One region of the Aliivibrio sp. A6 genome, then DNA from elsewhere that is predicted to be linked to it. Evidence: predicted binding sites of a transcription regulator. Region 1 holds the regulator's gene; each other region holds the start of a gene.
The links. Region 1 encodes MetJ, which represses methionine synthesis genes. Its sites were predicted from a motif close to TTAGACNTNTANANGTCTAA; they were not measured.
Positions count from the first base shown of each region.

Region 1 (11,318 bases):
ACGACCTCTGCCGAGCCAACAATAGGTACATCAACTCGAACATTTTTAGAAATAGATGAAGGATCGATATCAATATGCATGATAGTGGCGTCAGGACAATATTTTTCTAAATTATTGGTTGTTCTATCATCAAAGCGCACCCCAACACCAAAGATTAAATCAGCGTTATGCATCGCCATATTCGCTTCATAGGTACCGTGCATACCTAGCATACCTAATGCATTTTTATGTGTGCCAGGAAAAGCACCCAAGCCCATAAGCGTACTGACTACAGGTAAATTAAGTGATTCTGCTAATTTAATAACGTGTTGTTCTGCTGATGAGATAACAGCACCACCACCAATATACAGCACTGGTTTTTTTGCAGCTAAAAGGGTTTTAAGGCCTTTTTTAACCTGACCTTTATGCCCTGTTGTCGTTGGATTATAAGATCGCAATGACATCGACGTCGGATATTGATAAGGGAATTTAAACGCAGGGCTCATGACATCTTTTGGGATATCAATAACAACAGGTCCAGGACGGCCTGTTGAAGCAATATAAAATGCTTTTTTTATAATTTCAGGAATGTCTTCGGCTTTTCTAACTAAAAAGCTATGTTTAACTATCGGACGAGAAACACCTACCATGTCACACTCTTGAAAAGCATCAGTTCCAATCATGCTGTTTGGTACGTTTCCAGAAAGCACAATCATCGGAATAGAATCCATATAGGCGGTTGCGATTCCTGTAATCGTATTGGTTGCTCCAGGGCCTGAACAAACAAGAACCACACCCGGTTTACCAGTTGCTCGAGCAAATCCATCAGCCATGTGCGTAGCGGCTTGCTCATGTCTTACCAACACATGCTGAATATCCTCAGATTTCATGTGTAGTGCATCATAAATGTCTAGCACTGAACCACCAGGGTACCCAAAAATGTGCTCAACACCTTCATCAATCAGAGACTGTACGATCATCTCTGCGCCAGATAACATTTCCATATTTATCTCCAGACATTTAAACCCTCAACTTATACGAAATGAATTATCGATAAGTTCATGGTTTACATAGTTAGGGCTTATTTTTAGCCTAAACCGATATTAATTAAATTAAAATCCTATGTAGATAACGGTTATTGATAACAAAAGCCACCATCACGAAACAACTTTAACCTTTTATTAGCACGTTGGTCTAGAGGTGTTTTATTAAAATCATCGATATATTTAAGGTTGAAAACTAAGGCTCTGATTTTATATAAAATAAAATAGATGAAATGGTATTTTTTTTATATAAAAAAACCAGCCTATATAAGACTGGTTTCTTTTATTATTCAGAAGGATAAAGATTAGTTATGATTTATCTTTCCTTCCTTTTTGATCTTTTTTCTCATCGTACATTTCTTCAATCTCGTCTTGATAACGCTCATTGATCACTTTACGACGTAGTTTTTGAGTTGGCGTCAGTTCGCCTTTATCCATCGAAAATTCTTTAGACAACAAAGTAAACTTTTTCACTTGTTCAAAACGAGCTAATTCTTTTTGTAAATTTGCTACGCGTTTTTCAAGCATCTCTACGATTTCACTGTGTTTTATTAGTTCCATACGGTCATGGTAAGCAATATTTAGCTCTTTCGCGTACTCTTCTAGAGCGTCATAGCAAGGAACAATAAGTGCAGATACAAATTTACGAGTGTCGGCAATAACGGCAATTTGTTCAATGAAGTGATCTTTGCCTATCGCACCTTCAATCACTTGTGGTGCAATATATTTACCACCAGACGTTTTCATTAACTCTTTAATTCTGTCAGTGATATATAAGTTACCTTCTGCGTCAAACTCACCTGCATCACCGGTTTTTAAGAAGCCATCTTCAGTAAAGTTACTTTCTGTCTCTTCAGGTTTATTGTAATACCCCTTCATGACCATTGGGCCACGAACAAGAATTTCACTGCTCTCACCAATTTTAACTTCGGCACCAGGCATTAATGTTCCGATAGAATCCGGATGAAATTTACCATCTTCCCAGCATGAGATCGTTGCTGTGGTTTCTGTCATGCCGTAACCTAATTTTACATTTACGCCAAGTGCATGGAAGAAACGCCCAATTGTCGCATCTAATTTTGCACCACCACATGGCATAAAGTTAATCTTACCGCCTAAAATCATGCGTAGCTTTGACAATACTAGTTTATCTGCAATCTTATGTGATTGTTTAAGTAGCCATGATGGTTCACGCTGTTCTTGCTGGCACGCTGACATTTTCGCGCCCATGTTTACAGCCCAAGTGAACATCACTTTGCGATGAGCGGGTGCACGAGATACTTTTTCATGAACCGTTGAGAAAATCTTTTCATAAAAACGAGGAACAGCACACATGACTGTTGGTTTGACTTCTATCAACGCTTCTTTGATTAAGTTTGTATTTGGTAGGTAGCAATTTGTTGCGCCTTTATAAAGCACATAGAACGTCCATGCACGCTCAAACACATGAGATAAAGGTAAAAAACACAGTGACACATCTTTTTCTGTTAATGCTAAATTTGTGTTATGCGCCTCTAGCTGTGAACCGACATTAATATAATCTAACATCACGCCTTTTGGCTCACCGGTTGTACCTGAGGTATAAATCAATGTCAGTAAGTCATCCATTTCAGCGCTATCTAGACGAGCTTGAAGCTCCTCTTTATGTATATCATCAGCTTTAGAAACAAAATCATTCCACGAGATACCCGCTTGATGATCATTTAAATCAATATCATCACTCAATGCTACAATATGAGTCAATTGAGGGCATTGCTCAAAAATAACCACGGCGGCATTATATTGAGCTTGTTCACCAACAAATAAAATACGAATATCAGCGTCATTTATAATGTAAGCCGCTTGAGTTGGTGTATTTGTTGGGTAAATAGGTACAGGTACAGAACGCAATTGCATCGTTGCAAAGTCGGCAACCGTCCAACGAGGCATGTTATTTGAAAATATCCCTACCTTTTCTTGTACTTTCAATCCATGAGCTAATAGGGCTAATGATAATGTATCCATTTGCTCACCAAATTGCCCCCAAGTAATATCACTCCACGCTTCGCACTCAGTATCAATTAAAATACTGCACTTACGTTCACGCAATGCGGTAGTATTTGGCTTATTAGCAATATGTTGGCGGATCTCTTTTACAATATGTGGGTTTTGGATAGTCATCTCGAATTCACCTTTAGGCTTACACTTGTAAGCTATAATCTGCACAAAGTGTACAATTGGTGGCAAAAAAGGCAACTGTTTCTCTGTATAAAATGTAAGTATTGTTGTGTGAAACCCATTTCACGAGTGTGCTATTAACAATTTAATTATTTAAAAGCTACATTTTATTTATATCGTATGAGCACCGACAAAAAAGGCAGTGTAAATACACTGCCTAAAACACTTATACTATTTCTAATACCGTAAACTAAAACATCATTCCTTTACTTGATGCTACGACTTCTTCACCACAAATAAGCATTAGTTGGTCACGCATCCAAATATGCCCTTTGTCCTTTTGGTATGAATCGTGCCAGCTTAAGTAACCACTGATACTTTTTGATTCTAATGGTAAGTCAAGAATCGATAACTGAGCACGATTTGGCATTGAGTTTACTAGCCATCGTGGTGCTACGGTAATCAACTCTGATTGAGAAACTACATAAAGAATATTGCTGATACTGGCCCCTTTATAAGCTTGCTCATAAATTGGGTCCATGTAAATATGATCGGCAAAACCTTTGGTATTCTCAAGACGAGCTGGCACGGCATGTTTCTCACTCGCCAACTGATCTTTTGTTATGCTTCCTTGAATTCGAGGATGATTTACAGAGGTTACAACCACAAGTTCATCAGTAAATAACTCGGTACTCATGTATCCCGGCTGATCAAAGCGCACATAATCAATAACGAAATCGACTTCTTGGTAACGTAATTTTTGAGCGATATCAGATTCATGCTCACCAGATAGCTTAAGGTTTATATGGGGCGCTTTTTGTTGAATATCTCGCATAAGACGCGGAGCAAAACGAATGTCCGATGGACTGCAAATAGAGAGTTTAAATTGTCTTGCTGATGTTTCAGGAGAGAATGTAGAGCTTGGCAATTCATTTTTGACTAATTGTAATGCCTGGCGCATTGGAGCAAATAGTTGGCGAGCTCGTTGTGTCGGTTGTATGCCTCTTCCATGACGAATAAATAATTCATCATTAAACATAACTTTTAATCGAGAAACCGCATTGCTTACTGCTGGTTGTGACATTCCTAAATTGTGAGCCGCACGTGTAATATTTTGCTCTTGCATCACAGCATCAAATACAGTTAATAGATTTAAATCGACACTTCGCAGCACCTGTTCTGAACTGACACTATTTCCTGCTATATCTCCAAGCATTGGGGTAATTTTGGGCGTATTCATTATGGTTCTCTCAATCGGCAGTGAATCAATTAATTCAAAAAAATTAATATCTAAAGAATGAGTGGCTACGCTTATTATTGTTATGTTTCGAACTATTTATCGTATATATGTTAGCCAACTCAGGGCCATCATCACTGAATAGATTTACAAAATCCATAGCATGCAAAATATTTTAATTTTAATTTATGCTTAATTTAACTTAATTGCAGCTAAGCCCCTATAAAACAAGGACCTGATAAAAAATATAAAATAACCTAAAAACGTGTTAAATCCGTTTGTTCTTACAATGAGTACAAAAAAGCCATGTTATATAACATGGCTCAAATAATAAGACGGTTATTTAAGGTATTAAAAAAGCGCAGAGATACGATTTAAATCTGACTGAATAGCTCCGGCTGTTACCTCTCTTCCTGCCCCAGGACCTCGGATAACTAATGGGTTATCTTTATACCATTTACTTTCAATAGCAAAGATATTATCGCAAGGTAATAAATTTGCTAAAGCATGATATTCAGACAAGGCTTCAATGCCTACTGTCGCACTGCCATCTTTATTTAAACGAGCAACATAACGTAATACTTTCTGTTCTTTTTTGGCTTTCTCTAAGCGTTCGAGCAACTCTATATTAATGAGCTCTCCTTTTGATAAGAAATCGTCTAAGCTGACATCTTTTAATTCAGTAGGCACTAAAGATTCGACTTTAACTTGAGTCGGTTCAATTTTTAACCTAGCCTCTCGAGCTAAAATAACTAGCTTTCTCATGACATCAGAACCATCTAAATCGTTTCTTGGATCTGGTTCAGTCAATCCTTGTTGCCATGCGAGATCAACTAACTCTGTAAACGGTACATCACCATTATACTGCTGAAATAACCAAGATAAGGTGCCTGAAAAAATACCGGATAACGCAAGGATCTCATCACCACTTTCTCGTAAATCTCTTACTGTGTGATTAATCGGAAGGCCTGCACCAACGGTTGCATTATATAGCCAATGACGACCTGTTTTAGCAAATGCATCAATCACAGCTTGATATTCATCGCTTGGTGCTGAGCCTGCGACTTTATTAGCAGAAATAAGATGAATACCTTGCTCTGCAATTTTTGTATATTGCTGTGATAGCTCGGCACTTGCTGTGACATCTAATACCACCACATCATCGTAACCCTGTATTGCACCAAGCTGTTCTATCCAAGAAAATTCTTGATAAGCAATTGCTTCATCATCAAAGCGTTTCGTTATCGCAGCGCTCTCTAATCCATCAAAATCCAGCCAATGGCGGTGACGGTCAATTACGCCAACAAGAGAAAACTGCATCCCATGACGCTTTTCAAGATTACGTTTTTGTTGAGTAAACAGAGATAACCATTGAGATCCAATGTTGCCATGCCCACATAAAACCAGTGCAACCCGCTTCTGAGCCTGAAATAAATGCGTATGAATGCCATTGATCACAGGCGTAGTATCTAGCGTGCGTAATATCGCCACCAAACTTAACCCAGATTCTGATTCGCACACAAACTCAAGTGGACAGTTTTTTAGCTGATGATAGAAACCATGGCTATGAATAGCATTGCTTGTCACGCCAGCCCCAACGGCAGCGATCATCGAATAGCCTTCTTTAAGTTTAATCTCAGCATGAACAGCAGAGCTCTGTAATACATCTAATGCTTCATTGACGACTTCAGAGGTATAAGCAAGTAATAATGTAAATTGATCCGCTTGTGCTTCTAAAGCCAAAGGCTGAAGCTGAGAGCGAGTAAGAAGGGAAAGGACCTCTTGTTTTGCACGTTCAAAATCTTGCCCTCGACCAAAGCCTAATTGAATTAAGTACACTTCTTCAAGTGACGTAACAATTTTAGCTCCACGCCCTGAAGCTAATACTCGCTCAATTCTAGTCGAACCAGATTCTGGTTGATAACTGCAGCGTAAACTTAAATCAAGCGCACTCTGAGCAACAGGTTGCAATGTTCGACTGTGCAATACAGGAGCAGCTAACCGAGCTAACTCACTCGCTTCATCTAAACGAAGTAATGGCAATAAACACGCATCGTCGACTTTACGAGGATCGGCACTAAATACCCCAGCGACATCGCTCCAAATGGTAACGCGAGAAACTTCAGCTAATGCGCCTATGACGGTTGCTGAATAGTCTGAACCATTACGACCAAGCAGAACGGTTTCTCCTTTTTGATCGCGAGCCATAAACCCGGTTATCACAATACGCCCATGAGGATGCTGAGCAATTTGCTCTTTGAATAATGGCCAAGAATGTGTGCGATCAACCTCTGGCTGAGCAGCTCGCTCTGCGCGTAAAAAAGTACGAGAATCAAGCGGAGTAGCGTGTAGATCAATTTGATTTAAATAAGCAGCAAGTAATCTTGAAGACCATACTTCACCATGACCAAGTACATCCGCTTGCTGAACTTCTGTCAAAGGAGCATATAATTGACCAATAGCGACCAACTCCTTATGCAGCTCCTCAAGCAATGGCTCTGCATTTTCAACGGTCAATAATTCAGAGACTAAACCTTGTTGGTATTGTCGTAAGGATCCCAATACTTCATGCGCAAGGCGACCATCTTTTGATAGTGCCTCAAACCATTCTAAAATTCGGTTCGTTGTATTACCCGCAGCAGAGACAACCACTAAATCATGATCATGAGAATATTCTTTTAATATGGTAGCTACACGACGGTAACACTCCGGATCAGCAAGGCTACTACCACCAAATTTATGTAACTGGCGCGTGACGACTCCTGTCATTATTTCACTCCTGCTGCTACAAGGAAGGCTTGTTTAAGATCGGCAATCAGATCTCGGCTGTCTTCTAATCCAACGGAAATACGTAATAGTGTTGGAGCCAATCCGGCTTCTGCTTGCGCTTCATCAGACATCGCTCTATGGGTCATGGTACCCGGATGGGCAATGAGACTTTCTACTCCACCAAGTGATTCAGCTAAAGAGAAATATTTAAGCTCTTTTACAAACACCTTTAATTGCTCTAATGACCCATTTAGCTCAAAGCTTAACATTGCACCAAACCCTGCTTGTTGGCGTTTAGCAATATCATGGCCCGGATGCTCAGGTAAGCTTGGGTGATAAATTGTGCCTACTAATGCTTCTTCTTGAAGACACTTAAGCACCTCCATTGCATTCTCTTCATGCACTCGCATACGCGCACCTAAGGTACGAATACCACGTAAGGTTAAGTAGCTATCAAATGCAGTGCCTGTTGCACCAATGCAATTTCCCCACCATGCGAGATCATCTGCGTGCGCTTGTGTTTTTGCGATTAATACGCCACCAACAACATCAGAATGACCATTAATGTATTTAGTTGTCGAGTGAAGGACAAAGTCAGCACCAAGCGTTAAAGGTTGCTGTAAGACAGGAGAAAGGAAAGTGTTATCAACAGCAACTAAAGCACCTACTTTTGCGGCTTTTTGACAAATTTCAGCAATATCTACCACTCGAACTAATGGATTAGAAGGGGTCTCTAATAAAATAAGTTTAGGCTTTTTAGCAATGGCGGCATCTAAAGCCTTAGTATCCGATTGATCAACAAATAAGGTTTGGAAGTCACCTTTATTAGCGCGAGTGTTAAATAAGCGATACGTTCCGCCATAACAGTCATGAGGGGCAACAATAAGATCATCAGGACCAAGCAGAGCTGAAACCATTAGATTAAGCGCTGAAGTACCGCAGTTTGTCACAACCGCACCAGCACCACACTCTAAATCAGATAAGGTGGTCTCTAGTTGTGTTCGAGTTGGGTTTCCTGAGCGAGCATAATCGTACTTTGGTACATCACCAAATTCAGGGAAGCTGTAGTTAGTTGATAAGTAGATAGGAGGCACAACCGCATTATGTTGTGAATCGCTTTCAATGCCAGTACGAACTGCAATAGTTGCCGGTTTTCTCTCGCTCATAATTTCCCTTCCAAACTGCTAAGCAGTGGTATAATCTAATCCATAAGTTATATTCTTCTACTTTACCACCACAAAATGAGACGTCAATACTTCTAGACGTCTATATATCTTTGCTTATAGCCGTAAATATCGCTAGAATTAGAGACTCTAACTCAACATCAATAATTCTGAACGAAGGTGAACAATGGCTGATTGGAATGGTGACTATTTAAGTCCTTATGCCGAACATGGTAAAAAAAGCGAACAAGTAAAAAAAATTACTGTTTCTATTCCAACAAAGGTACTGCAAATCCTTACTGATGAACGTACGCGTCGCCAAGTAAGTAACCTACGTCACGCAACGAATAGTGAACTATTATGTGAGGCTTTCCTTCATGCTTATACAGGCCAACCTTTACCTACAGACGAAGATCTACGTAAAGACCGCCCTGATGATATTCCTGCAGAAGCAAAAGCATTAATGACCGCAATGGGCATTGAATTCGAAGCGTTTGACGACGAGTAAATAACTTTCATCTCCGCCTCCTGTCTCCTCCTCATTTTTTATAAATCAGGAGGATTACATTTCTACTTGCTTAATAAACAATCACAGTGCCCTACTATAAATATAAAGGATTAACTGTGAAAAATAACATAGCAAAAACAGCGATAGCACTCGCTATTACTTCTCTACTGAGCGCTTGTAGCTCAACCTCAGAAACAACACAAACAACCTCAGCCTATCAATGTAATCCACAGATGATGGAAAAAAGTAATCATTTACGCATCTACCAAATTATGGTGGAAAGCTTTGTTGATGGTGATCCAAACATTGGTCACGGTACTGGCTATGGTCCGAGTCATCATAATGGCGACCTGCAAGGGATCATTGATTCATTAGACTATATTCAATCACTTGGCATGAATACCATTTGGATGACGCCTATTTTTGAATCTGCTCCCATTGAGGGGCAAGATCATTGGGCAGATAAGCTCGATGCTACCGGTTATTTTGCTACTGACTTTTTTAAAATAGATCCTCGCTTTGGCACATTAGAAAAAGCAAAAGAATTAGTAGAAGAAGCACATAAACGTGGAATGTATGTCTTATTTGATGGTGTATTTGGTCACCATAAAGAAGGCCTCATTAAGCCATCACCATCAGGCTTACTACCGAGTGGCAGCAATAATCCAGTTGACTATCCTGAGAGCGAAGACTTTTACTCTGAAGTCGCAGCTTATTGGATATCCGAATTAAAGATTGATGGTTGGCGATTAGATCAAGCTTACCAAGTCCCTACTGAATCTTGGATAAACATTAGAAAAGCCGTTGATAATGCATCACAAAACACGACGTATATTAATAATAAAGGCGAACAAGTTAACCCGCTCGGTTACATGGTGGCTGAGATCTGGAATAACGAAAGCTATATTACAGAAACAGGTTATGGTACTGAGCAAAACCCAGCGCTTTGCTCTGCTTTTGATTTTCCTTTACGCTTTCGTGTCGCTGAAACCTTTGCCGTCAATGAGAGTGGTGTAGGAAATAAAGGCGGTGATTGGCTTAATGAAGGAATGCAAATGCATGAACTCTACCCTTCACACGCATCGCCAAACCTAATGCTAGGCAATCATGATGTCGTTCGCTTTGGTGATTTATTACAACGTGGTGATATTGCAGAACCAAGTGACAGGAATTATTGGTTACGTCATAAAGCAGCCCTTTCATTCCAAGCAGCCTATACCGGCCCTATCACTCTTTATTACGGAGATGAAATTGGCGATCAAGTTGATGGTTTCTCTAACAAAGAAAATAAAGACACTTGTGCTATTAAAGGAGTATGTGATGACCACATCGCTCGCTCATCCGCCAAAATTCATGGCCTTACTGCAACACTAACACCTGACCAACTTAACTTAAAAACCTACGTCTCAGAGTTAATGACTTTACGTATTGAAAACCCCGCGTTATCGGAAGGTGTCAGAACCAATATTATCGCTAATAAGGCGGTATATGTAGATCATAAGCAAGCAGAAAATAATACGATTTTATTCATGGTTAGCACTCAAAAGCAGAACCAAACGCTTTCTCTTAAAGCTGAACAGATAGGTTCAAAAGGTAATTTAGTCGACTTATTAACTAACCAAGAATTTAGTCCCATTGAAGGGATATATACCATTCCGTTATCTAACTTTGAAAGCCGATTTTTAAAGATAGAAAAACCAAACCCTACAGGCCCGAAAGTAGAAGCAAAAGAAATTACCCTATATGGCACCGGTTTTATGGCCAAATGTGATAATCCGACAATGCCTATTACTAATGCGCCCATTAAAGACACTCTATACCTTGTAGGTGATTTCTCAGATTCTCGCTGGGGCCACAAAGAACCTAGATCCTATCAATATAAAGGAAACGGTATCTATCAAGTAGTGATAAACGAAAAACGAGGTCCTTATAAAATGCAATACGCAACAAAAGACTGGGGAGCTCAATACACTGTTGATGGATTATCACCAAAACTAGGCCAATCGAATGCATTGATTAACGGTGGCTACGGCCAAGATACCGCGATCTATCTTCCTGAAGATGGTAATTATGTATGGAGTTTAGAATTTAATCCTCAAGGAAAACCAAAATCAATGATGGTTTCTAAATGTAAATAATCGAATATAAAGTGAACTATTTCTAGCTAATGAGGTCAATTATTAGCTAGATCACATTTCTGATTATTTCCTGTTTTCTTTATTTCCTCTATTTTTACATTAATTCCTATTTTTAAATATCTTCTCACGTGAGCACTATCTCATTTATATTCTAAATACACCCTACCAAGTGTGATTATTATCAACAGAAGACCTATCGCTATTTTTTCTCATCCCTAGCTCTACGCCCTCCCTTTTATTAAAAGAGGAGGAGTTAAACATTGTGATTTATTTTTAATCTGCTTCCCGTTCAATAACGAGAATAAATGTTTACTTCTCTTTCCT
Region 1 is NZ_JARACR010000006.1:110,962-122,279, forward strand. It holds gene PVK70_RS05860 (acetolactate synthase 3 large subunit) at 1-983, opposite strand, end outside; gene PVK70_RS05865 (AMP-dependent synthetase/ligase) at 1,332-3,182, opposite strand; gene leuO (transcriptional regulator LeuO) at 3,430-4,419, opposite strand; gene PVK70_RS05875 (bifunctional aspartate kinase/homoserine dehydrogenase II) at 4,768-7,185, opposite strand; gene PVK70_RS05880 (O-succinylhomoserine (thiol)-lyase) at 7,185-8,351, opposite strand; gene metJ (met regulon transcriptional regulator MetJ) at 8,536-8,856, shown strand; gene PVK70_RS05890 (alpha-amylase family glycosyl hydrolase) at 8,973-10,994, shown strand.

Region 2 (11,318 bases), on a different contig from region 1:
TACAATGGAATGCAAAACGGCTTTTAAAACAGCTAGATATTTATAATGTATCAACAAAGCATGGCGATGGTTGGCAAGGTTGGGCAAGCAAAGGTCCATTTGATGCGATAATTGTAACCGCTGCTGCTGAGTCCATTCCTAATGACTTATTATGGCAACTTAAAGATGGGGGACGATTAGTGATCCCTATCGGTGAGGAAACACAGCATTTATTGCTTATTCTTCGACATGGTGATGAGTTCAGCTCTGAAACTATTGAAGAGGTACGCTTTGTTCCATTAGTTGCAGGTGAATTAGCATAGTAGTAATGAATAAGATGATATTTATCCCCTCTCGTTTGTGGCTCATGGCTGCACTTTTTAGTTTATTACTTTCGGGTTGCTCTATGGGGCCGCACCGTCCTGCTCCCGTATCTAGTGTTAATAATACGAGTACTTCCTCTTATGGGGGCGCTGAACGTGGTAGCTATCGAGGCAGTTATTATCGAGTGGAAAAGGGAGATACACTGTATTTTATCTCTTATGTTACCAATAAAGATGTCAAAGAATTGATTGCCTATAATGAACTTCAAGCACCATATGTGATTCACCCAGGACAAAAAATAAAATTATGGGGCCCTAAGTATGTCGCTCCGGCTTATGGTGATGATGGGCATTTAGTTAGTAAAAAGAACACCTCCCCAACAACCACTGCAACAGCGGTTGCGGTAGTTCCTGTTACTAATAATAAGCCTGTCAGTAGCTCGAAATCGGTAACGCCAAGCAATAAAAAAACATCAACTGCTCAAAAAGAAAGCACGAAAAAGGTTGAAAATCCGAAACCTAAGGAGTATGTTGATTCTAACAAATCGATAACATCTTCTAAGCCAAAGCCGGTTGCGAAACCTGCACCAAAACCGACGCCTAAACCAAAGCCGGTAGAAAAAAAATCGGAAAAGGTTGATTCTTGGTTATGGCCAACAAAAGGAAGAGTTATTGCTAAGTTTTCAACAGGAGACCAAGGTAATAAAGGGATCGATATTGCAGGTCAACGAGGCCAAGATGTCATCTCAACCGCAAAAGGAACGGTAGTTTATGCGGGTAATGCACTAAGAGGTTATGGCAATTTAATTATAATTAAACATAACGATGATTACTTAAGTGCTTATGCTCATAACGAATCACTTTTTGTTAAAGAAGGTCAAAATATCGCTGCGGGACAAAAAATCGCATCAATGGGTAGCTCAAGTACGAGCAGTGTTCGTTTGCATTTTGAGATCCGCTTTAGAGGGAAATCGGTAAATCCACAACGGTATTTACCGTAACAAGGATGACATAGCTGAGTTGTAATGTCTTGCTGGCTCGCCATGGGGAGGCGCTATGAGTAAAAGCAATGCAGTAACTAAAGAAGTTGAAGAGTTCGATTTAGAGACGATTAATGACAATGAGGTTGTTATTGAGGATGAATCGGAACGCCTTGAGGTAAGTAGTTCGCAAAAAGTAATGGATGCAACGCAACTATACTTAGGTGAAATTGGCTTTTCTCCACTACTAACAGCAGAAGAAGAAGTTTATTTTAGTCGCTTAGCCTTAAAAGGAGACGAAGCAGCACGAGCTCGAATGATTGAAAGTAATCTTCGATTAGTGGTTAAAATTGCCCGTCGATACAACCACCGTGGCTTGGCATTATTAGACTTAGTTGAAGAAGGTAATCTTGGGCTAATTCGTGCGGTTGAAAAGTTTGACCCAGAAAGAGGTTTCCGCTTTTCTACTTATGCGACATGGTGGATCCGTCAAACGATTGAGCGTGCGATTATGAATCAAACGCGAACTATCCGCTTGCCTATTCATGTCGTTAAAGAGTTGAATGTCTACTTGCGTGCAGCACGTGAGTTGTCACAAAAACTTGACCATGAACCGACACCTGAAGAAATTGCAGAAAAGCTCGATAAACCAGTGAGTGACGTCAGCCGTATGTTACGCCTTAATGAGCGAGTTACGTCTGTTGATTCCATGGTTGGTGGTGAATCGGATAAAGCGCTTCTGGATATTATTCCTGATACTAAACATTGTGATCCAGAGTCTGAAACCCAAAAAGACAACATAAATGCTTCTCTTGTTGGTTGGCTTGGTCAACTCAATCCAAAGCAGAAAGAAGTTGTTGCTCGACGCTTTGGTCTGCTTGGCTATGAAACGGCAACGTTAGAGCAGGTCGGTAAAGAGATAGGATTGACGCGTGAGCGAGTAAGGCAGATCCAAGTAGAAGGTTTGCGTCGATTAAGAGAAATCATGACGCAACAAGGTTTAAATATGGAAACACTATTTGCCGTAGAGGAATATTAACCCTTACTCTAACCTTAATAAGTAAATGATAAATAAAAGCCACAGTGATTTTTTATTACTGTGGCTTTTTCCTTTTAGACTAGGTATTAATATTATCTTGTTCTTCGCTTTCCTTTAGTGTGTGGAATCCTGACCAAATTCGATTAAAGGTAGTTATCCAGCACAGAGAAGAATAAATATAAGCAATGATGGCAAAATGAGCAGGAAAAAGGCAGAACAATACAAAACAAGCAATGGTTTCAGTTCCCTCCGTTAAACCACTCATATAATAAAGAGATTTGTTTTTATAGATTGGATTTTCAATGTTTCGCTTTCCAGCCATAGAGGCAAATGCTAAAAAGCTGCTTCCTGTGCCAATGAAAGAGAAAATTAAGAAAGCACCCGCAATCGCATTTTGTTCAGGGTTAGCGAGAACAAACCCAAATGGAATTAAAGAATAAAACAAAAAGTCTAAGCTGATATCAAGAAAACCACCAGAGTCAGTAATGCCATTAATCCTCGCGAGTGCACCATCAAGTCCATCACAAACGCGATTTAAGACAATTAAAACCAATGCCAAATGGTATTGTTGAAATATTAATGCAGGGAAGGCTAAACAGCCTAGAGCAAAGCCAAAAAGTGTTGTTTGATTTGCAGTGATCCCCAGTTTATCTAACCCAATGGCAGACATAGCCAGGGATTTTCGGATTAATTGAATGCTGAATTTATCAAGCATGAGGGCTCTCCATTGGCCAAATCAATTGTTGACTGTTTTTTGGTACATCATCAACATCATGAGTCACGAGTAATGTCGGTATATTTGCTTCTGCTAACTGTTCAAACACCCAATCACGAAATTGTACTCGTAGCGCTTTATCCAGTTTACTAAAAGGCTCATCTAGTAAGGCAACAGCCGGCTTAGCAAGTAACATTCTCACAAGACTTATTCGCGCTCGTTGTCCCCCTGATATTTGGTCAGGGAAGGCATTGGCAAGTTCGTTTAAATGTATGTGATTCAGTGCATTAAGAGCCTCTGCTTTCCGTTGCGGACCTTTGATGTTATTGGGTAATGCAAAAGCAAGATTCTCCCAAATACATAAATGGGGAAACAGCAGATCTTCTTGAAATAAGATCCCAACCTTCCTTTCGTGAGAAGTAAGATGAGTAATTGTATTGCCGTTAACTTGAATATCACCAGTATAAGAAAAATCTTGAGCTAGGTGTCCTGCGATAACACTTAATAATGTTGATTTCCCACAACCGCTAGGGCCCATAACACTGAGCGTTTCTCCTTTTTGAATTGAAAAAGAACAATCCGTTAATAATGGTGAACTGTTACGAGTGAGTATGCTGAGATTTGTTATTGATAGACTCATTACTCATCACTTTCCTTGTTGTTGAATTAAGATGAGAACGACGTGAATAGTGCCGTCCAATAAAGAGTGCCAAGCTAAAGAAAACAAACGGCAACAATGCTTGCCATAGTCCATATAAGGCAGTAATTCGGCGATCAAAGCCGCTTGATAAGGCGACGGCTTCGGTTGTTAATGTCATTATTCTGCCTGCACCAAGCATTTGAGTCGGGAGGTACTGAGCAAGGCTTACGCTTATTCCCACAGCCCAAGCATACAAAATAGCAGGAAGCAGTAAAGGGAGTTTTATTTTTATCCAACATTGCAGTGGTGATTTACCAAGACTTAGTCCGGTTTGTGTTAATCGTTGATCAAAACTACGCCAAGGGCCATCTAATGCTAGAAAAACATAAGGAAAAGCAAAAAAAACATGAGCCCAAATAACCCAAAGCCAATAAGAATCACTTGAGAAATAAAGCGCACTGACTTGAATACCAAAAAGAAGTGAGAGTTGTGGTATCAACATAGGAACAGCAATCAAAATCGATGGGATATGCCAACGGTATTTCAATTTATATTCATGACCAAGTAAAGCGAAAATAAGAGCCAGAGATGACGAGATAACGGCAATAATAATGCTGTCAGCGATAACGGGAAATAGCGTAGTCCATTCACTTTCCCAAAAGCGTAAGGTGAATTGTGTCGGTAATAAATTAGGAAAACGCCATCGCTGAGAGGCACTCCATAACATCATTATAGGAAGTGAAAGTGCGACAATGCCACTAAGGCTAACAAAAAGAGATAGGCCAGGAAGGCGAATTCCCACTCTTCCCGATATTTGCCAATGACGGCAGTGTTGCGTTATTCCCCACTCTAAAAAACGATGTAATCCAATAAGTAATAAGCAAAGTAAAAGAAGGATCATAGCGCCAGCCGCTGCTCTGGGTTGTAATTGAATATCAGGGTCACTAAACCATTGCCAGACTAATACTGCAAAGGTAGGAGGATTGGTTGAACCAAGGATCAAACTGACATCAACAACGGATACGCTATAGGCAATTACCGCTAATATTGGAAAGCGGGCTTTTCTTAACCATTGTGGAAAAATACATTTCCACCAAATCTGATGTCGTTGATACCCAAGACTGGCTGCAACTCTCTCTGATTTATCCACCTGTAATTGCTGCATTATAGGAATACTCATCAGCAGTAAAAAAGGCACTTCTTTAATAATTAAAACCAGAATTAACCCAATGTTAGCAGCATCATTGATAATGACAGGGAACTCAAATACCCAAAAAGGATTCAGGAGCCTTGCTATCATTCCAGTTGGTGAAAAAAGAAAAGCAAAGCCAATAGCAAAAGCAACATGAGGCATAGCAAGCAGTGGGGATAGTAAAGGTTCTACTTTTTTCCAAACAGGTTGCTGCCAAGTGGCTTGTAGAATAGCAAATGCAACAATACAAGAAACAAAAGTACTAACAAAAGCACTAGTAAGTGTTAGGAATATTGAATGTGAAACGCCACTCCATTCGAGAGCAGATAAATAACCGTCTAGTGAAAATGTAGACAGACCAATAGAGGGCATATAACTCAATGAAGCGCTCAATACGCCGAGCACACCAGGAGCAATAGGAAGAATGCACACAATAACAAGAAAAATATAGAAAATAGGTAATATCATGGTCTTGCTATTAATGCCTTAGTTAAGAGTTAGATTACTTCAAACATCAAGAAGTAACTTATGCCATACAGTGTTACCGGCGTGAACGGTGTAAAGCTAAAAGTAAACTAATTAGTTCATTTTTGGAAGTGCTAATTTTGATAGAGTTTTTTTGTTACCAATATCAAAATGTAATGGCATCTTCCATTTTTGTATTGATAGAAAAAGAAAAATGACAGCATTTGCCATTTTGAGGCCTTATAGCTGGGGGGCTCTTTATATTAACTCTAGCATGCTTGGCTTGATGAACTTATGTGATATTCGTAGTTAATGCGTTTTTTCGTTATTTTTGTAACCATTTGTTTTTGTAGTTTGTGTATATTTGCTGTGAATATTTTTCAGATAAGTAAAATTTGTGATTTAATTCACATATTTCGTGATTTTAAATCTGCTCTATGTATACTCCTACCCCCAATACAAGCCGTCACATGGAACAGTGAATGACCCCAAGGACTTGGACCAGCTACTGTTAAACAGCTTGTAAGGGTAATCAATGAACATACTTATTTCTATCATCACTTCCTCTTGGTGTAGTCACTCCTCACCGATCTCGTCATCTACGATGGCAACCCCTTTTGTTTCTTCTTTTTATTCTAAAATTTCATAGGCGTAATTATGACTATTTTATTTAGCCTATTAGGCATGTGTGCACTTATCTTTTGTGCATGGGTATTTTCTGAGAAACGTTCAGCAATTAATTGGAAGACCGTATCTAGAGCCTTTTTATTACAACTCTCTTTTGCTGCTCTGGTGTTGTATTTTCCATGGGGGCAGGCCGCATTGGCAGGATTAAGTAATGGCGTCGCTAGCCTACTTGGTTTTGCTGATGAAGGTATTGCTTTCTTATTTGGTGATTTAGCTTCCAGTGGTTTCATTTTTGCAATTCGTGTTCTTCCTATCATTATCTTTTTCAGTGCTCTTATCTCCGCGTTATATTATTTAGGCATCATGCAAAAAGTCATCGCAATTCTTGGCGGTGCAATTCAAAAATTCCTCGGTACAAGTAAAGTAGAATCTCTCGTTGCAACTGGTAACATCTTCCTTTCTCAAGGTGAATCTCCCCTTCTTATTCGTCCATTCCTAGCTCAAATGACACGTTCTGAACTGTTTGCTGTAATGGCGGGTGGTATGGCATCGGTTGCTGGTAGTGTGCTTGGCGGTTATGCAGGTTTAGGGGTAGAGCTTAAATACCTAATCGCAGCAAGCTTCATGGCAGCACCTGGTAGCTTATTAATGGCGAAGATTCTAGTCCCAGAGCAAGCGACTCCTGTTGATCAGCATGAACTAACCATTGATAAGAGTGAACAAAGTAATGTGGTGGATGCGCTAGCAAGTGGTGCAATGAACGGCATGAAAGTCGCGGTTGCTGTAGGTACTATGCTAATTGCGTTTGTGAGTGTTATCGCAATGGTAAACAGTGGCCTAGAAATGGTGGGTGAATGGTTTGGTTTTGCGGGCATTACACTGCAAACATTATTCGGTTACTTGTTTGCACCTGTTGCATGGATCATTGGTGTACCTAAGCATGAAATGATCATGGCGGGTTCTTATATCGGTCAAAAAGTAGTACTGAATGAGTTTGTTGCTTTCATCGACTTTGTTCAACATAAAGATCAATTATCTGCTTATACTCAAGTTATTATCACGTTTGCATTATGTGGTTTTGCTAACATTGGTTCTATTGCGATTCAATTAGGCTCTATTGGTGTGATGGCTCCTGAGCGTCGTGCTGAAGTTGCGAACATGGGTTTTAAAGCGGTACTGGCTGGTACGTTAGCTAACTTGATGAGTGCATGTTTAGCGGGTCTATTCTTTAGTTTATCGATGTAATTACTTTAAGCTAAAACAAAGCCCATGCAGTATGAGAATACGCATGGGCTTTTTTATTTTTTAAATGACTATTTTAATTAACCAATTACTATTTGGCCTAATACATAGCCAAGTATACAGGCAGAAACTACCCCGATTAAACCGACTGACATAAATGAGTGGTTAAAGTAGTACTTACCAATTTTGGTTGTTCCTGAGCTATCAAAGTTCACCGTTGCAATGTCTGATGGGTAGTTCGGAATGAAGAAATAACCATATACCGCAGGCATTAAACCAATCACCAAGGCAGGCTCTAATCCTAGAGCAAGACCAACAGGTAACATCATACGAGCCGTTGCGGCTTGTGAGTTTACTACAACAGATACAATGAATAATGCTAAAGCAAACGTCCAAGGATGCAGCGTAACCATATCTACAATGCCCGCTCTAAACTGAGGCATCGCATATTGGAAATACGTATCAGACATCCATGCGATACCAAATATAGCGATTGCCGCAACCATACCTGATTTAAATACCACACCATTAGGCACATCACGAGGATCGGTTTTCGTTGCCAATAGAATGACACCACCAAACGCCAGCATCATCATTTGGATAACAACAGACATTTTGATTGGCGCACCACCTTCGGTGATCGTTCTCACTTCTGGCCACATTGCGATAACAACGATAGAAACAATCGCACCTAAAAAGATAAGTACTGCGTTGCGTGCTGTTGTTGGTAGTTTCTCATCTAAAGAAGTTGATGTTGTATTTAAGATTTTTTCACGCCAAACAGGATCTTTTAAACGAGCTTGGTATTCTTCATCATCTTCTAACTCTTTACCACGGCGTAAGCTGTAAAGCGCTAACATTAATGTACCGAATAGCGTGGCAGGCACGGTTACCAGTAAGATAGACATTAGAGTAATGGAAGCGTCAATATCCACTAGTTGTGCTAGATAATACACAACCGCAGCAGAAAGAGGTGAGGCTGTAATAGCGATTTGAGAAGCGACAGAAGCCGCGGCCATTGGGCGCTCAGGACGAATGCCATTCTTTAATGCCACATCACCAATGATAGGCATAATAGAATAAACAGCATGACCAGTACCTAGTAGGAATGTCATTGCATAGGTAACAAAAGGGGCAATGATGGTGACGCGTTTAGGGTTCTTTCTTAAGATCCGCTCAGCCACTTGTAACATGTATTTCAACCCACCTGCCGCTTCTAATATAGAGGCACAAGTAACAACGGCTAAAATGATTAACATGACGGTGACTGGCGGAGAGGTTGGTGGCATTTTGAAGATAAAGACTTCAATCACCAAACCAATCCCAGAGACAACCCCTAAGCCAATTCCACCAAATCGGGAACCGATATAGAGTACGAGTAATAAAAAGAGAAATTCAAAATACAACATAGATCCACCTGCATAAATTTTATTTATAATTAAAATCAACTACAGACATTAATACCTTATATTTCATGGGGTTTAATTGAGCGAGTTCTCATTTAGATTGTTGTTGGTTTTATAAATAGAGGCTTGGTTGATCTGAATTAAATGAAAGGTCATTTTTTATCAAAAAAAGAAAAAATGGGCGCTACCTATCGGATTGTATTAGCTATCATATGTTGGGGTTTGGGTATTAACTAAGAGCTAATACCCAAAATTAGATTAATCTCGAGTGAAGTTTTGTTCTGAGAAATGCTCAAGATCGTACGGTGTTTGTTGGTAAACACAGTAATTGAGCCAGTTAGAAAACAGCAAGTGTCCGTGACTGCGCCACGTTGCTTTAGGGGGGAGTTCAGGATTGTCATCAGGATAGTAATTTAGTGGGATGGTTGGTTCCATGCCTTCACCAAGATCACGAATGTACTCATTATGCAGAGTAAAAGAGTCGTATTCAGGATGACCTGTAACAAACACATTTCGTTTATCTTTAGTTGCTGCTAAGTAGACCCCAGCTTGTTCAGACGTTGCTAGAATATCTAAATCAGTATGTTCGCTTAAATATTTAGCTGAGAAATCAGCGTAACGAGAGTGAGGCGCTAAAAATTGATCATCGAAACCTCGTAAAATAGGGTGGTGCTGATCGAGATTATCATGATTATACACGCCGGATAACTTCTCTTTACGTGTACGTTTTGGTAAATCATAAAGCAGTTTTAAGCCAGCTTGTGCAGCCCAACAAACATAGAGGCTTGAAGTTACATGATCTTTTGCCCATGTCATAATGGTTTGTAAGTGATCCCAATAAATCACATCTTCAAATTGCACTAAACCTAATGGTGCGCCAGTGATGATCAGTCCATCAAAGTTACGATTTTTAATGCCTTCAAATTGACGATAAAAAGTATCTAAATGCTCGGTTGGTGTATTTTTACTGGTGCGATTATCAATGCGTAATAGCTCTACATCTACTTGCAGTGGGCTATTAGAGAGTAAGCGTAAAAATTGAGTTTCTGTTTCAATCTTCTTTGGCATCAAATTTAAAATGATCACCTTCAAAGGACGAATGGCTTGCGTGGTGGCACGAGATTCTTGCATGATAAAGATATTCTCTTCACGCAATATTTCAGCAGCAGGGAGTTGATCTGGTATTTTTATCGGCACAACTTATCCTTAAGTTATTTTTTATCTGTAGCATTCTATACGTCTATACCCCTAAACTACCTTATTCCTTCTTGAGTGTCGAGGCTGTGTTTTGTTCATTTCAATTTTTTATCAATAACAACTTTAGTGATAATTAATTTACCATCTACTAATTAAGGGTTGACTAATATTAATTTGGACCGTATTCTAAATATATGTGTTTAATAAATAACCGAACGGTGTAGTGATGACGATTCCATGGAGCTCTTTATTTGGCGGTATGTTGCTAGGTGTATCTGCAACGTTACTGCTTTTACTTAACGGTAAAATTGCGGGTATTAGTGGTGTACTTACAGGGTTAATGACACCGAAAAAACGCGATTATGCATGGCGATGGTTATTTGTTATTGGCATGGTAAGTGGTAGTTTAGTTGGGGTTTATTTTTTAGGCGCGGAAGTGCCAAAAGAATATCAAACTTCAATCAGTATGCTTATTGTTGCAGGTTTACTGGTGGGTATTGGTACTCGTTTAGGTAATGGTTGCACAAGTGGCCATGGTATTTGTGGTATTGGGCGTTTATCCGTTCGCTCAATGGTTGCCACTGTAGTCTTCATGTTTGTTGCAGCGATAACTGTGTTTGTTCGATTGCATGTACTTTACTAAGGGATGGTTATGAATAATGTATTGTTTCGTTTAGTTGCGCTTATCTCTGGCCTTCTATTTGGTTTAGGTATGGCAATATCTGGCATGGCTGATCCTGCAAAGGTGATTGGCTTTTTAGATGTCGCTGGTCACTGGGATCCAAGCTTGATGTTTGTAATGGGAGGGGCGCTATTGGTGTTCATGCCTGCGTACTTTCTATTGATTAAATCAAAAGCAAAACCACTCAATGCTGAAGAATTTTGTTTATCTACCAGCAAAAAAATTGATGCGAAATTACTATCAGGTGCAGCCATCTTTGGTCTAGGTTGGGGGATTGCTGGAGTTTGTCCTGGGCCTGCGGTATCAAGTTTAGGCCTTGGAAATGGTGATGTTGTTATATTCATTTTTGCCATGATGTTAGGGTTAGGAAGTACTCACTTTATTCTTAATCGAAATACATAACACCGAACCGTCCTCAAGGAGGAGCTAATCTCAGCATTAGCTCCTTTGCATTTATTTAAGTACGGATAACCTATTATTTACTCATAGAAATAGCGTTCTTCTTCTTTATCACTACTGTATTCGACTAATTCCCATTCAAAGTGTGCTTTATCATAAAAATATAAGCGTCTGCCATGCTTCTCTCGCATGATCTCTCCATTCTGCTCATACCCTAAAGCCAGCAGTTTCTCTTGGATTTTGTCTAAATCTTCAACGATTAAGCCGATATGATTAATCCCTATGTTTTGATATGGATGGCGCGTGTCTTCCGAACTATTCATCTCATGTGGCTCTTGTAGAGCAAAATAGCAGTGGGAATTACCAATATGAGCCCAGCGACGCCCATCATCAAATGTATTATCTACTTTAATACGAAAGTCGGGTGCTGCA
Region 2 is NZ_JARACR010000004.1:153,136-164,453, reverse strand. It holds gene PVK70_RS04190 (protein-L-isoaspartate(D-aspartate) O-methyltransferase) at 1-302, shown strand, start outside; gene PVK70_RS04185 (peptidoglycan DD-metalloendopeptidase family protein) at 308-1,303, shown strand; gene rpoS (RNA polymerase sigma factor RpoS) at 1,359-2,321, shown strand; gene PVK70_RS04175 (CDP-alcohol phosphatidyltransferase family protein) at 2,401-3,036, opposite strand; gene PVK70_RS04170 (ATP-binding cassette domain-containing protein) at 3,029-3,676, opposite strand; gene PVK70_RS04165 (ABC transporter permease) at 3,636-5,333, opposite strand; gene PVK70_RS04160 (NupC/NupG family nucleoside CNT transporter) at 5,991-7,205, shown strand; gene PVK70_RS04155 (anaerobic C4-dicarboxylate transporter) at 7,283-8,611, opposite strand; gene metA (homoserine O-acetyltransferase MetA) at 8,867-9,805, opposite strand; gene PVK70_RS04145 (YeeE/YedE family protein) at 10,032-10,448, shown strand; gene PVK70_RS04140 (YeeE/YedE family protein) at 10,458-10,889, shown strand; gene PVK70_RS04135 (VOC family protein) at 10,967-11,318, opposite strand, start outside.
Region 2: the regulator MetJ is predicted to act here: its motif matches at 9,841-9,860, upstream of metA (homoserine O-acetyltransferase MetA).

Region 3 (11,318 bases), on a different contig from region 1:
TACTTAGCCTTTGGTATTTAAAAGGTGATGAAATTAGCTTAATTGAGCTTTAATGTGCTCAACGATGTTTGCAATTTCAACCACTTCTTTGCTGTTTGCACGACGGTTTTTATATTCGAAGTTACCTTCATCCATGCTACGGTCGCCAATAACAACCGTATGTGGAATACCGATAAGCTCGATGTCTTTAAACATAACACCTGGACGCTCTTTACGGTCATCAAATAGTACATCGATGCCCATTGCTGTTAGTTCTGCATACAGTTTTTCTGCTGCTTCTTTAACGCGCTCAGATTTGTGCATGTTCATCGGTACGATAGCAACCGTAAATGGTGCAAGCGCTTCTGGCCATACAATGCCGTATTCGTCGTTGTTTTGCTCGATAGCTGATGCAACAACACGTGAAACACCAATACCGTAACAACCCATCTCAAGGATAGAGTTTTTACCGTTAGCATCAAGCACGCCACAGTTCATTGCTTCTGAGTAGGCTGTGCCTAATTGGAAGATGTGACCGACTTCGATGCCGCGTTTCAGTTGTAGAGTACCTTGACCACATGGGCTTAGATCGCCTTCAACAACGTTACGTAGATCTTCAACTTGACCAAGCTGTACATCACGCTCCCAGTTAACACCAAAGAAGTGCTTACCATCGATGTTTGCGCCTGTACCAAAGTCACTCATTACTGCAACAGAGCGGTCAACGATGAATGGCAGTTCTAGGCCTACAGGACCAAGAGAACCAGCACCAGCGCCGATTAGGTCACGAAGTTGTGCTTCGTCAGCCATCTCTAGTGGAGAAGCAACTTCTTTTAGGTTTTCAGCTTTAACTTCGTTAAGTTCGTGATCACCACGGATGATAAGAGCGATGATATCAGCGTCAATTTCATCAGATGCTTTAACAAATAATGTCTTAACTGTTTTTTCAATCGCGATACCGTGTTGCTCAACCAATTCTGCAATTGTTTTTGCGTTTGGTGTATCAACCGTTGTCATCTCTTGAGTAGGAGCAGCACGTTCAGTTGTTGGTGCTAGAGCTTCTGCTTTTTCGATGTTAGCTGCGTAATCAGATTCTGTTGAGAATGCGATTAAATCTTCGCCGCTTTCAGCAAGTACGTGGAACTCTTGAGAACCACTGCCGCCGATAGCGCCTGAGTCAGCCAATACTGGACGGTACTCAAGACCCATACGGTCGAAGGCTTTACAGTAAGCATCGTGCATTGCATCGTAAGACTTTTGTAGGCCTTCTTTATCGATATCAAAGCTGTACGCATCCATCATGCAGAATTCACGTGCACGCATAACGCCAAAACGTGGGCGACGTTCATCACGGAATTTAGTCTGGATTTGGTACAAGTTTAGTGGAAGTTGCTTGTAAGAGTTAACTTCGTTACGAACAAGGCTCGTGATAACTTCTTCAGCTGTTGGGCTAAGTACAAACGGACGAACATGACGGTCAGTAAAGCGAAGAAGCTCAGGACCCATCTTTTCAGAACGGCCTGTTTCTTCCCAAAGCTCAAACGGTTGAACTACGGGCATCAAAGTTTCGATTGCACCTGCATTGTCGATCTCTTGACGAACGATGTTTTCGACTTTACGCAATACACGTAGACCAGTCGGTAGCCAAGTATATAAACCTGAAGCTAGACGACGGATCATACCTGCACGTAGCATTAGCTGGTGGCTAACTACTTCTGCGTCGTTTGGAGTCTCCTTCAGTGTTGAAAGAAGGTATTTGCTAGTGCGCATGTTTTCATCCATTTGTTAGTTATGAATATTGGAATAGCTCGACTTAAACAGTTAAATCGAGAGTTCAATCTTAGTTATGGTATGTTCTTTAATGAGAACAGGATCAATCTAAAATTAAGCTTTCTATGATATCAGCCTAAAAGCGATCTCAAAAGCGATCAATTGCAGTTACCGTGATCGAATTGCTATCTACAGTGAATTTTACGTTCAAATCAAACAAATTTACCGCATATTCTTTGTTATCAGCTTTCCCTTTTTTATAAGCTGGTCGTGGATCTTGTCCAAGAACCTCTTTTATGACCGCTTCTATCTGCGCTTTCTGTGGGTGTGAACTAAGTGATTTTTGGGCCTCTATTGATAAATACACATTAAGAACATCAGGTTCTTTCTCTGCAAAACCACCGAGTGCATCAGGGATAGAATCGGAATAGGGGATGTAAGGTTTGATGTCTATGATTGGTGTGTTATCCACCAAATCAATGCTGCCCAATTCTAAATAGGTTTGATTACCTTCTTGAACCACGCCTTTTAATTCGACGGCTGACATACCAATGCCATTGGGACGAAAGGTCGCACGTGAAGCAAACACACCAATGCGCTCGTTGCCTCCCAAACGTGGTGGACGAACCGTTGGTCTCCATCCCGCCTCTAAGTTTTGGTCAAATAAGAACAATAACCATAGATGAGAGAACTGCTCAATTCCACGAACGGCTTCTGGTGAATTAGCCTCTCCCACTAATTTTAGGCGAGATGTGGCGCTAGGTGCTAAGCGAGGTTGACGAGGAACGGCAAACTTTTCTTTGTAAGGTGATTGGATAAAACCAACAGGATCGATGTGATAAGTCATTGAAGTATTCTTTATGAATAATAATCTTTAGATATTAAAAAAGGTTGACGCTCTCACGTCAACCTTTTGTAGGTTAGCTTATTAAAAGAAGGGGATTACCAACCTTTAACTACGCCACCTTTAAATGTTTTAAGTGCTGCTTGGTAAACTTCTTCTGATTGGTACGCTTTAACAAACGTTTTTACGTTTTCAGTGTTTACGTTGTCAGTACGACCAACAATTAGGTTTACATACGGAGAGTCTTTATCTTCAACAAAGATGCCATCTTTCTCAGGTGTAAGGTTTAGGCTACTTGCGTAAGTTGTGTTGATTACAGACAGTGCTACATCATCAAGAGAGCGAGGAAGCTGTGCTGCATCCAACTCAACAATAGTGATGTTTTTAGGGTTAGCCGTAATATCACGAACCGTTGCAGCAAGACCAGAACCATCACGTAATGTGATTAGCCCTTGTTCTTGAAGAAGAAGTAAAGAACGACCAAGGTTCGTTGGATCGTTTGGTACCGCAATACGTGCACCATCTTCAATTTGGTCAACTGAAGTTACTTGCTTAGAGTAACCAGCAATTGGGTAAACAAATGAATTACCAGCGATTTCAATTTTGTAACCACGATCAGTCACTTGTTGATCTAGGTATGGTTTGTGTTGGAATGCATTTAGGTCAATAGAACCATCATCCAATGCTGCGTTTGGTGTTACGTAATCGGTAAAAGTTACTAATTCAACATCAAGACCGTATTGCTCTTTTGCCACTTTAGCTGCAACCTCAGCAACTTGCGCTTCAGCACCCGCCATTACACCCACTTTAATTGAGTTTGTGTTTGCTTCTTCTTGACCACAGCCAGTTAGGATAAGTGTTGATGCTAGGCCAGCAACTGCTGCCAGTTTTTTTAGATTCAATTTCATTATTTACTCCTTAAAAATGAATTCCATATTAAATAAAATTAACGGTGATCGACTTTTTTAACTAAAGAATCACCAACAGATTGAATGATTTGAACCAAAACAATCAGCATTACAACAGTCACAGCCATGATAGTTAAATCATAACGGTGGAAACCATATCGAATAGCAACATCACCTAAACCGCCGCCGCCAACCGTACCTGCCATTGCAGAGTAGCTAACTAGCGTTACTAGAGTGATAGTCACTGCATTTAAGATTGTTGGTAGTGCTTCAGGAAGCAATACTTTAGTAATAATTTGTAGCGGTGTTGCGCCCATAGATTGTGCTGCTTCAACTAAGCCACTTGGTACTTCAATTAATGCGCCTTCAATCAGACGAGCCACAAATGGGATAGCACCAATAGTTAGTGGAACAATTGCTGCTGTCGTACCAATAAAGCTACCAACAATCAATTTTGTTACCGGAATAATGGCAACCATTAGAACCAAGAAAGGTACTGAACGACCTACGTTTACAATAGCGCCAAGTACGCTGTTAAACGCCGTGTTCTCCATTAGTCCGCCTTTTTTAGTGATGTGTAAAACAACACCAAGAGGGATACCAATAGCAAAACCAACAATACCAGCAACCGCAACCATATAAAGGGTTTCGCCTGTTGCGTTTAATAACAGCTTGCTGTTTAAATCAAGCCATGCAGAAATCACATCAAATGACATAACCTAATACCTCTACTTTTACGTGATGATTGCGTAAGAATGCAATTGCTTGCGCTGTTGATTCAGGGTTACCGAAAAATTCCGCTAGCATAAGGCCAAATTTAACGCCACCAGCATAATCGATATCTGCATTTAAGATACTGATATCAATGTCAAATTCACGAGAGATCTGGCTAATAACAGGGGCGTCAACACTGGCACCAGTAAATTCCAAACGAATAAGAGGGTAACTGCCTTCTACATAGGTTTCTTGTAGACGAGATTTGAAATCATCAGGAATTGATAAATCTAATGTTGCACGAATAAACTCTTGTGCAAGTTTGGTCTTAGGATGAGCAAAAATATCGCTCACAATGCCTTTTTCAACTAACTCACCGCCACCGATAATCGCCACTTCATGACAGATATTTTTTACGACTTCCATTTCATGGGTAATGATTAGGATAGTAATATTTAATTTTCGATTTAGATCTTTGATTAGCTCTAGAATTGACTTTGTTGTTGCAGGATCAAGCGCACTGGTTGCTTCATCACAAAGCAGTACTTTTGGATCTGTTGAAAGCGCACGAGCGATAGCAACACGTTGCTTTTGACCGCCACTAAGATTTGCAGGATAAGTGTGGTGCTTATCTTCTAAGCCAACCAAATCTAATAGCTCAGTGACTTTTTTCTTGATCTCTTGTTTTGATTTTCCCGCTAACTCTAGAGGTAGAGCTACGTTTTCAAATACAGTTCGTGAAGCAAGAAGGTTAAAGTGTTGGAAAATCATTCCGATATTGCGGCGTGCTTTGCTTAACTCGCTTGAAGACAGTTTTGTTAAATCAACACCATCAACAATCACTTCACCATTAGTTGGCTTCTCTAACATGTTTACACAGCGTATCAGCGTACTTTTCCCTGCACCTGATGAGCCAATTACACCAAAGATGGTGCCTTGGGCAATATGTAGGTTAATATCTTTAAGGGCATTAATTTCCTTTGCACCTTGATAAAACACCTTATTAACGCGGTTTATTTCAATCATGATTCGCCTTGAACTGCATTTTTAAATAGGGAGCTAATGTAAATAGAAAGCCAGTGTAAATAGAAAGATAACCAAGGTTAAAAAATCTGAGCGATCTCTCATTTTTTATATCCTACTGATGCTATTTCGGATATTGATTTAAGTCAATAGGTATTTTTACGTCTAGACGGCTAAACGTATAAATTATGATGCTAAGAAAGCAAAAGCGTGCGATAATTTTTTATTAACCGATTTGACTATTTAGAGGGTTTCACCTTGTCCAAACCAGCGGTATTTATTGATAGAGATGGCGTCATTAACGTTGATCGTGGCTATGTTCATAAGCGTGATGACTTTGAATATATTGATGGTGTATTTGATGCCGTTAAAAAATGCAAAGACATGGGTTACCTACTTGTATTAGTAACAAACCAATCGGGAATTGCTCGTGGTATGTTTACTGAAGAGCAATTTGAAATCCTAACTGAATGGATGGATTGGAACTTTGCTGATCACGGTATTGATTTTGATGGTATCTATTATTGTCCGCATCACCCAGAAGCAACAGTAGAAAAATACAAAGAAGAGTGCGATTGCCGCAAACCAAATCCAGGGATGTTTAACTCAGCACAGAGTTTCCTAGACATCGATATGGAAAACTCGGTCATGATCGGCGATAAGAAAGAAGACATGATGGCAGCACAAGCTGCGGGTGTTGGTACTCGTATCCTTGTTCGTACCGGTAAACCAGTAACTGAAGAAGGTGAAGCGTTAGCAACTACGGTACTTGATAGTATTGCTGATGTGCCTAAGTTCCTTTTTGCTTAGGTGTTTTTTTATCTAAGTTAATCAGAAAATAGAATGTAATTAAGCGCCTATGGAGAAGTCTGTAGGCGTTTTTTTATGTTATTACTTTGTTTTAAAATAGCTTTTTCTTTCTGTCTTACTTTTAAGAGCTAAAGGGTGTATCTTTATTATAGAAATTTACTTAAAGTTAATTATGTAAATGGATTTTAAATAACTCAATGAGTAGAGTTGTAAACTAAGGTGGTTGTTATGAATAATGTTGATAAAAGTTCAAATCTGCTTTTAGGTAATGATCAGCCAAAGGCTCTATGTCATCAAAAAACGCCCGTAGATGAGACTGTGAATACATGGGATTTATTAACGGATGAACAACAGCAAGAAATCCTTTCTCATTTGAGTGAGATCCCTTTTCAGTAATTTGCTTGCTTTAATATTTCTCTTCTATTTAGATAGATAATCTAATCCAAAGAGGTTTATTTTGTGACACTTTCTTAACAAAAGTGTCAAATTCTTGTCTTTTTCTTTCTAATCCTTTCACTATTCTGCAAACTGTTAACTCGCTTACACTCTCAATAGACCGGATTGTAGTTGGCATACTATTGAGCTAAGTTAATAAAACTATTATAAAAAAATAAATGCAGCGGAGTCTGCAGATTGGATTTGGAGCAATAGTCACGGATGATATCTTACCTACTTAGACGACTTTTATTGGTTGTCCCAACCTTCATTGGTATTACCTTACTTATTTTTGCGTTAACGCGTTTTGTTCCCGGTGGCCCTGTAGAGCGTATGCTTCTGAGCTTACAAATGCAGGGAAGCGCTGAAACGGGTGGAACGAGCAGTGTAACTGATGGAAATAATGCCTTATCAGAAGATCAAATCGCCGAGCTTAATGCGTTTTATGGTTTAGATAAGCCCGTTTTTGAAGCCTATTATGATTGGTTAACAAAATTAGTAGTGCTTGATCTTGGTGAATCGACCCGTTATTACGAACCCGTATGGGATATGATTGCTGAGCGCTTACCTGTTTCTCTCTTTTATGGAGGAATGACCTTTCTACTCAGTTATCTTATTTCCATTCCACTCGGTTATTTAAAAGCGTTAAAGCACGGCTCTATTCTTGATTCCACGTCTTCCATTGCTATTTTTGTTGGTTTTGCTTTGCCGGGTTACGTCATTGGTGTGTTCTTAATTAGTTTATTTAGCTATCAATTAGAATGGTTTCCAATGGGAGGTTTTGTTGGTGATGACTTTGATGATTTCGGCGCTTTTGAACAAATAAAAGACATTATGTGGCATGCCGTATTACCTCTATTTTGTTATCTCATCGGTGATTTTGCTCTACTTACGATGACGATGAAGAATAACTTAATGGAAAACTTAGCGGCGGATTATGTTCGTACTGCCATTGCTAAAGGGTTGCCATTTAGAAAAGCCGTTCGTAAACACGCCTTACGTAATAGTTTGATCCCTGTTGCGAGTCACTTTGGGAATTCACTGATGTTTTTTATGACGGGTTCATTTCTCATTGAGGTTATTTTCAATATTGATGGTATTGGCTTACTCGGTTACGAAGCGATTATGGAGCGAGATTACCCAGTCGTTATGGGGTTGTTTGCCATTAACGCCATGATGCTGATGCTAGGCAATATTTTATCTGATGTGTGTGTTGCAGTGGTTGATCCACGCGTGAAGTTTGGAGCTTAATTATGACGTTGATATTAAATTTAAGTCCACTGACGCAAAAGAAAGTTCAACGTTTTAAGGCGATAAAACGTGGTTATTGGTCATTTCTTATTTTGTCTTTATTACTGGTACTTTCTATCTTTGCTGAAGTGTTCGTTAATAGCAGAGCGTTATTGGTGAGTTATCAAGGAGAGTGGTATTTTCCAACCTATGGTGACGTAAAATCTGGAGAGACCTTTGGTTTAGATTATGTTCATGAAACCAATTACAGAGAGTTGAAAATTAAGTTTGAACAAGAAGAGCAGGGTAACTTCGTTATTATGCCTATTGTTCCATGGAATCCTTATGAACAAGATTTTTCAGGGGATTTTCCTCCTACAGAGCCCAGTCTTGAAGGTCAGCATTATTTAGGCACCGATACGATTGGTCGAGATATTGTGTCGCGATTGGTTTATGGCTTTCGAATTGCCATGGGATTCGCCTTAATTACCTTGGCAATATCTTACGCAATTGGCGTATCTGTTGGTTGTGCGATGGGGTTCTTTGGTGGCAAGTTCGATCTGTTTTTTCAACGCTTTATTGAAATTTGGTCTATGGTGCCTTTCTTATACGTCATCATGATATTGGTATCAATTATGAAGCCCAGCTTTATGTTGTTTACCTTAATTAATGTCATGTTTGGCTGGATGGGAATGACATGGTATATGCGAACCATGACCTATAAAGAAAAGGCTCGTGAATACGTAATGGCAGCCAAAGCCCTAGGTGCGTCCAATAGTCGAATTTTATTCCATCATATTTTGCCAAATACCATGGTTATGATTGTTACTTTAGCGCCATTTACTATTGTCGCAAATATCACCGCTCTTACTGCTTTGGACTACCTAGGGCTCGGTTTAATGCCGCCAACGCCAAGTTGGGGAGAATTATTACAGCAAGGAAAATCAAATTTAGATTCACCATGGATAGCAAGCTCGGTTGTGACTGCGATTGTTACGGTATTAATTATGGTGACCTTTATTGGGGAGGGGATACGTGAAGCCTTCGATCCAAAAAAACACACCCGATACGTTTAAGTATTAACTATTAATCTAGGTTGATGGAAAGCAGGAACCTAGGCCATATCGAAAATAGAGATAATAAAAAGAAAGGAATCGATAATTATGAATAAAAAGCTCACGATATTAGCACTATCTACCGCTGCGTTATTTAGCTCTCACGTATTTTCAGCGGAGTTGCCTGATAATTTACAGTGGCAAACCAATGATACCGCACCCACATTCGCCTCTTCTGACGCAACCTATGGTGGTTCGTATCGAACCTACACGTTAAGTTTCCCACAAACTTTTCGAACCGTTGGGCCTGACTCTAATGGGGCTTTTAGAGCGTGGATTTTAGAAGCAAATCTACCACCATTGATTAAACACCCTAATACGGGAGAGTGGCTTCCAGGGTTAGCTCAGTCATGGGCGTTTGGTGATGATAATAAGACGGTTTATTTTAAATTAAATCCTAAAGCGACATGGAGTGATGGTAAGCCTGTCACCGCGGATGATTATCAGTTTATGCTTAAGTTGATGCGTTCAACAGACATTGTTGCCCCTTGGTATAATGACTTTTTTACCAATGAAATTGCGGACATCATTACCTTTGATAAAAATACGGTAGGTATTGTTTCTGCCAAAGCTCGTAACCGTGATGAATTGATTGAGTACACCAATTTAATGCCTCGACCAGAACATTTTTATGGTAAGCCAAAGGTGGATAAAAATAACGATGGCATTGATGATAAATTTGTTCGTAAATACAACTTCAAGCCAGAGCCTGTCACAGGACCTTACTATATTGATAAAATTAAAAAGGGTAAAAACATTACCTTTAAACACGTGGGTGAAGGTTGGTGGGGTTATGAAAATAAGTATAACCAACATCGTTACAACGTAGAAAAAATTAATATCAAGGTGATCCGCGATGCTGATATTGCGCTAAAGCATTTTGAAAAAGGCAATTTAGATTCGTTTGATTTGGTTCGTCCTGATCTTTGGCATGAAAAATCTTCCGGCAAAAACTATCAAAATGGGTACATACAAAAAGCATGGGTGTTTAACCAAGCGCCAGTGGGAGCTGGTGGACTATGGTTGAATACGGCAAAACCAATGCTGAACGATATTAATGTTCGTAAAGGCATTATGTATGCGACCGACTTTGACATGATGATAGAGAAAGTCCTTCGTGGGGATTATTCTCGTAAGCCAAATGGAATGGGATTTGGTCATATTGGTTATGACAATACAGAGATTAAAGCGCCTAAGTTTGATGCTAAAAAAGCCATCGAATATTTTGAGCAAGCGGGATTCACTAAGGTCGGCTCTGATGGTATTCGTGTTAACGATAAGGGGGAGCGTCTAAGTTTTGCCGTCACTTATTCTCAACAATCTTTCACTCCTCGTGTTGCGGTATTAAAAGAGCAGGCAAAATTGGCAGGGCTGGATCTTGAGCTGAATCTTATTGATGGCTCAAGTATGTTTAAATATGTACTTGAGAAAAAGCACGATATCTCTTTCCATAATATGGGCACAGGCGACATTCCTGCCTATTGGGAATATTTCCACTCAGATAATGCCAATAAACCACAAACTAACCATTTCACTAATTTCACCTCTCCAGAGCTAGATAGTTTGATCGACTCATTCAAAAATGAATTTGATATTGAGAAAAAACGAGCGCTTTCTCGCAAGATCCAACAAGTGATTGCGGATGCTAACGTTATTGTACCGGGTTATATGGTGCCATACGCACGTGCAGGTTATTGGCGTTGGATGAAGTTACCTGAAAATATGGCCACTAAACAGACTGGGTATTTATTCCACGGTTGGGGATTCTCTCAAACATTCAGCACCTTCTGGATTGATGAAGCAGCGAAGAAAGAAACCAAAGCCGCAATGAAATCAGGCAAAACCTTTGAGCCTGTGACCATCATTGATGACACTTACAAACTATAAGTTTAACTAAGTAACGTAAAGGCTAGGAGAGGGATCTCCTAGTGACAACATACTAATAAAAACAGTGAAGATGCATATGGATAGAAAGATTGTTTTATCAGTAGAAGATCTAGTGACTGAGTTTCAAACTGATGATGGCACAGTAAGAGTGTTAGATGGTGTTAGCTTTCAAGTACCAAAAGGAAAAACCATTGGTATTGTTGGTGAATCAGGGTGTGGGAAAAGTGTCACATCGATGTCTATTATGGGGTTATTACCTAAGCCGTATGGCAATGTAGCCGGGGGGCGAATTTTATATAATGAGACGGATTTGGTTCAGCTAAGTCCTGATAAATTATATGAAATGCGTGGTAATCGTATCTCCATGATCTTCCAAGATCCAATGACGGCACTTAACCCCGTACATACCATAGGAAAGCAGATTAACGAAGTATTAGAACTTCACCGTCCTGATTTAGATAAAAAACAGCGCCTCGCCTATTCTTTAGAGATGTTAGAAAAAGTAGGCATCCCATCACCGGAATCTCGGATTCATGAGTACCCCCATAATTTGTCTGGTGGTATGCGTCAGCGTGTCATGATCGCCATTGCCCTCGCATGTGA
Region 3 is NZ_JARACR010000009.1:111,523-122,840, forward strand. It holds gene PVK70_RS07775 (proline--tRNA ligase) at 34-1,749, opposite strand; gene tsaA (tRNA (N6-threonylcarbamoyladenosine(37)-N6)-methyltransferase TrmO) at 1,898-2,596, opposite strand; gene PVK70_RS07785 (MetQ/NlpA family lipoprotein) at 2,692-3,501, opposite strand; gene PVK70_RS07790 (methionine ABC transporter permease) at 3,540-4,217, opposite strand; gene metN (methionine ABC transporter ATP-binding protein MetN) at 4,207-5,241, opposite strand; gene gmhB (D-glycero-beta-D-manno-heptose 1,7-bisphosphate 7-phosphatase) at 5,497-6,048, shown strand; gene PVK70_RS07805 (hypothetical protein) at 6,277-6,444, shown strand; gene PVK70_RS07810 (ABC transporter permease subunit) at 6,706-7,734, shown strand; gene PVK70_RS07815 (ABC transporter permease) at 7,746-8,789, shown strand; gene PVK70_RS07820 (extracellular solute-binding protein) at 8,877-10,715, shown strand; gene PVK70_RS07825 (ABC transporter ATP-binding protein) at 10,792-11,318, shown strand, end outside.
Region 3: the regulator MetJ is predicted to act here: its motif matches at 5,396-5,415, upstream of metN (methionine ABC transporter ATP-binding protein MetN).